DNA from 2 places in the Gordonia aurantiaca genome. Region 2 is predicted to be linked to the other one. Evidence: riboswitches for the same ligand, from Rfam matches in the RefSeq annotation. Region 2 holds a riboswitch; the other holds the start of a gene.
The links. A riboswitch is a leader RNA that binds a small molecule or an ion and turns the genes downstream of it on or off. The one in region 2 is predicted to bind cobalamin.
Positions count from the first base shown of each region.

Region 1: it holds a riboswitch for cobalamin, as region 2 does, so the genes downstream of both, ABFT43_RS03365 (iron chelate uptake ABC transporter family permease subunit) here and ABFT43_RS10110 (CbtB domain-containing protein) in region 2, are expected to answer to the same signal.

Region 1 is NZ_JBDUUF010000001.1:737,417-739,804, forward strand. Features, by position in the region: gene ABFT43_RS03360 (ABC transporter ATP-binding protein) at 1-527, opposite strand, end outside; partial or broken gene ABFT43_RS03365 (iron chelate uptake ABC transporter family permease subunit) at 541-1,002, opposite strand; cobalamin riboswitch at 1,044-1,227, opposite strand; gene ABFT43_RS03370 (L-lactate dehydrogenase) at 1,352-2,305, shown strand; partial or broken gene ABFT43_RS22665 (helix-turn-helix domain-containing protein) at 2,290-2,388, opposite strand, start outside.
Region 2 is NZ_JBDUUF010000004.1:138,057-140,444, reverse strand. Features, by position in the region: gene ABFT43_RS10115 (ATP-dependent helicase) at 1-1,116, opposite strand, end outside; cobalamin riboswitch at 1,118-1,304, shown strand; gene ABFT43_RS10110 (CbtB domain-containing protein) at 1,341-1,583, shown strand; gene ABFT43_RS10105 (CbtA family protein) at 1,609-2,388, shown strand, end outside.

The sequences.
Region 1 (2,388 bases), on a different contig from region 2:
ACGGAGGCGAGCAGATCGGGTGTCAGCACCTCCAGCGGTGGCCCTTGGGCGACGATCCCGCCGTCGGCGACGACCGCCGCCGCGTCGAAATGGCGGAGGACGAGGTCGAGGTCGTGCATCGCGGCGACAACCGTCGCGTCGAGTTCGTCGAGGACCTGCATCAGACGCAGGCGCCACGCGGCGTCGAGATGATTGGTCGGCTCGTCGAGAACGATGATCGGGGTCCGCTGCGCGAGCGCGCGGGCCAGCACGACGCGGTGTCGTTCTCCACCGGACAATCGGGTACACGACCATCGTTGCCGGCCGGCCAGACCGACCGTGCGCAGGGCCTCCTCAACGGCCGCCGCGTCGTCGGAACTGCTTGTCGCCCAGGATGACCGGTACGGTGTTCGGCCCAGGCCCACGGCCTCGGCGACGGTCAGTTCGGCTGACGGGTGTTCGTCCTGCGTGACGACGGCGATCGAGCGGGCGCGACGCCGCGCCGGAAGTCGGGCGAGGTCGGAGGGGCGTGAGGCCCCCCTGCGCACGAGCGATGGTTTACACCGCAACCGATGCCGCGAGCGCCCCGAGGAGGGCGCCCGCCGACAGAGCCCAGACACCCAGCGCTGCAAGGGAACCCAGGGTGATGACCACCGTCGCGCCGACCGACGCCCCGGCGGACACTCCCAGCAGATACGGCTCGGCGAGCGGGTTGCGGACGAGCGCCTGCATCAGTGCTCCGGCGAGTGCGAGCCCGGCGCCGACGATCGCGGCCAGGATCGAGCGTGGCAGGCGGAGGTCGAAGATGATGACCGAGTGCGCGGCGTCGACCTCGTCGCCGCGCAGGCGTCCGACGACGGTGCGCCCGACCTCCTCGATCGGGATGGACTCGGCGCCGAACGCCGTCGCGAGCACAATGCTCACCAGCGTGAGCGCCGACAGGATCAGGGCAAGCGGCGTCGACGGAAGTCGCGGCGCTGATGCGCCGGCGACCCCGGTCGTGCCGTCTGGGGGACGGGACACGTGTTTCTACCTCGGTCTGGGCGTCTGTGCGCGAGACGCCGGTGGACTCGTGGAGAGCGGCAGGTATTCGGACTCGGGATCGACCGGGCCCGACGCCTTCCCGGGTTGCCCCAGTGGCCTTGGTGTCGGGCTCGTCCCCCATACCGCTGCGCGCCAGTCCTGGATTCCCACCAGGTTCCCTTGCCTCCGCGTGGTGCGGGTGCGACCGCTCTCGAGGGTGAGGGTACCAACCCCGGCGCCGGGCGGCGTCGCCGGCGAGGCGGTCGTCGGGCGCGGGACGACGACGACACCTATCCTTGTGTCCACGAGGCGATGTGACCCGAAGCGAACCGAGGCGGACGGTGATCCGATGGATGGACGACCGACGAAGCTGGCGATCATCGGCGCGGGCGCGGTGGGCACCGCGATCGCCTATTCCGCGCTGATCCGCGGGGTGGCGCGCACCGTCGCGCTGATGGACGTGAAGGCGACGAAGGTCGCCGCCGAGGTCCTCGATCTCTCGCACGGCCTGGAGTTCGTGCCGCGCGCCGACGTCATCGGGTCCGACGACTTCGCCGTGTGCGCCGACGCCGATGTCGTCGTGCTCACGGCCGGCGCCAAACAGAAGCCCGGACAATCCCGCCTCGAATTGGCCGAGGCGACAATCGGTTTGACGCACACCATCCTGCCGCAGGTGCTCGAGGTCGCGCCGGACGCGATCTACCTGATGGTCACCAACCCCGTCGACATCGTCACCCATGCCGCACTGAAGGTCAGTGGATTGCCGCCGAATCGGGTGTTCGGCTCGGGGACGGTGCTCGATTCGTCGAGGTTGCGTTTCCTCGTCGCCGACCACTGCGGGGTGGCCGTGCAGAGTGTGCACGCGTACGTCGTCGGGGAGCACGGCGACAGTGAGATTCCGCTGTGGTCGTCGGCGATGATCGGTGGGGTGCCGCTGACCCAGTGGACGCCGCTGCCCGGGCGTCCTCCGATGGATGACGCTGCGCGCGAGAGAATCCGGCACGAGGTCGTGCACGCGGCCTACAGGATCATCGAGGGCAAGGGCGCGACCAACTACGCGATCGGGCTCGCGGCGACGCGGATCGTCGAGGCCGTGCTGGACAACGAGCATCGCGTGCTGCCGGTGTCGACGGTCGCCACCGGCTTCCCGGGGCTGGAGGACGTGTGCCTGTCGCTGCCGACCGTCGTCGCGCGGGAGGGTGCGTACAAACGACTCGAGGTGCCGTTGTCCGACGAGGAGCGGGCGGGCCTGCTCGCGTCGGCCGAGACGCTGCGGCAGATGCAGACGAGGTTCGGGTTGTAGAGGCCGACAGGATCACGACACAGGTCATCGAGATCTGACGGGCCTGCGCGATCGAGCGGGTCTTGCCGGGCCCGCGCAACTCC
Region 2 (2,388 bases):
CAGGTCGTCCTCGATCTGGGCGCGCTGCTCCTTGCTGACCGAACCGTGATGCGCACGCGCGAGCAGGGGCTCGGCACCCGCGGTCCCGCCGCTGCCCATGATGGTGGCCGGGGCGCCGCCGGGCACGGTCGGATTCGCCTTGGCGTCGAGTTCCACGCCCTGTCGCTGTGCGTGGATCTCGTTGAGCCGGGCGGTCAACCGTTCGGCCAGGCGTCGCGAGTTGGCGAACACGATCGTCGCCCGGTTGGCCTCGATCTGGTCGACGATCGACGCCTCCACGTACGGCCACAGCGATCCGGCGGTCGGGGAGAACGCGTCGTCGAGCTCGGCGTCTGCGCCCTCGGGTCCCGGAGGCGGCGGGATGTTCGCCATGTCCTCGACCGGCACATCGACGCGCAGGTCGAAGGTCTTGGCCGCTCTCGGTTTCACGACGGTGCACGGCGCCGCCCCGGAGAGGAACCCGGCGACGACGTCGGGGGGCCGGACGGTGGCCGACAACCCGATGCGTTGTGCGGGTTTCTCGAGTAGTTCGTCGAGACGCTCCAGGGACAGCGCGAGGTGTGTGCCGCGCTTGGTCGACGCGACCGCGTGCACCTCGTCGACGATGACCGCCTCGACGTCGGCGAGGGTGTCGCGCGCCGCCGACGTCAGCATGAGGTACAGCGACTCGGGTGTGGTGATCAGGATGTCGGGCGGGGCCTTGATCAGGCTGCGACGCTCGGCCGCCGAGGTGTCGCCGGACCGGACGCCGACGGTGATGTTCGGCTCCGGCAGGTTCAGTTCCTGGGCGGCGCGGGTGATGCCGGTCAGCGGCGCGCGCAGGTTGCGCTCGACGTCGACCGCGAGCGCCTTCAGCGGCGAGATGTAGACGACGCGGGTGCCGGTGCGTCTCGGCTCGGCGCCGCGTTCGGCGGCCTCGGCGGCGAGCCGGTCGAGCGCCCACAGGAACGCCGCGAGGGTCTTGCCGGAGCCGGTCGGAGCTATGACCAGGGTGTTCGCCCCGTCGGCGATGGAGGTCCAAGCGCCCGTCTGGGCGGCGGTGGGCGTGGTGAAGGCACTGGTGAACCATCGCCGCGTGGGAGCGGTGAAGCGGTCGAGCACCGATGGGCGGGGCATTCCTCCACTATGTCTCACGGGTGCGACACCCGGCGGTATACAATCGTCTCACGCCTGTACGGGGAATCCGGTGGGAATCCGGAGCGGTCGCGCCACTGTGAACGACGACATCCGACGCGGTCGAGGGATTCGACGGTGTCTGTACGTCGACGTGAGTCAGGATGCCGTGCCGGCGTGACGTTCCACAACTCTCCGACGCGAGATCGGCGAAAGGACACCCACAGATGAACACCGGTACCCCTGCTCCCGGTATCCCGACGGCGAACGTCGCGCCACGCGCACTCGCCGTTCCGAACCTCTCCGCGGCCCGGGCGGCCGTCTGGCTGAGCCTGACCGTGCTCTTCGCGGCGCTGGCCTACTACTTCCTCGGGTACGACCAAGGGGTCGTGTCGGTGTTCGGCGAGAACACCTACGTGCACGAGTTCGTGCACGACGCCCGCCATTTCCTGGGCTTCCCCTGCCACTGAGTGGCCCGACGAGGGACAAGTCCACATGGAGAAGAAACTCATCGGCGCAGGACTGTTCGCGGGCCTGATCGCCGGGATCGTGTCGTTCGTGTTCGCCCGGTTCTACCTCGAACCGGTCGTGTCGAGGGCCGTCGACTACGAAGGTGAGCGCTCGGCGGCCGAGGAGGCGCTCGCGCACGCCGCGGGCGGGCATCATCACGGCGAGGGCGGCGAGGTCTTCACCCGCGCCATGCAGGAGAACCTCGGTGCCGGGATCGGCAACCTCGTGTTCGCGCTGTGCATGGGCGCGTTCTTCGCGGTCGCGTTCACCGTGCTGTGGGCCCACCTCGGCAGCCGTCACCCGGCCACCGATCCGCGTGCCGTCGCAGGCGCGCTGGGCGTCATCGGTTTCGTCGCGGTCTTCGGCGTGCCGTTCTTCGCCTACCCGGCCAATCCGCCGGCGGTCGGTGACGACGACACCATTGGCGACCGCACCGGGGCGTTCCTGACGATCAGTGTCGCGTCGGTGGTGCTCGCGATCGCCGCGGTGGTGTTGGCGCTGTGGCTGCGCCCGCGGATCGGCGGGTTGGTCTCGGGCGTCGTCGGAGGCGCCGCCTACCTGATCGCGGTCGGCATCACCATCGCCCTGCTGCCGTCGTTCCACGAGGTCCCCGGACCGGTGCGCGACGATGCGGGCCAGATCGTCTTCCCGGGTTTCCCGGCAGACGTGGTGGGCGATTTCCGCGTGTACGCGATCACCAACCAGGTCATCCTCTGGACGGTGCTGACGCTGACCTTCGCGGTCGTGCTGGGTGCGATGACGCGG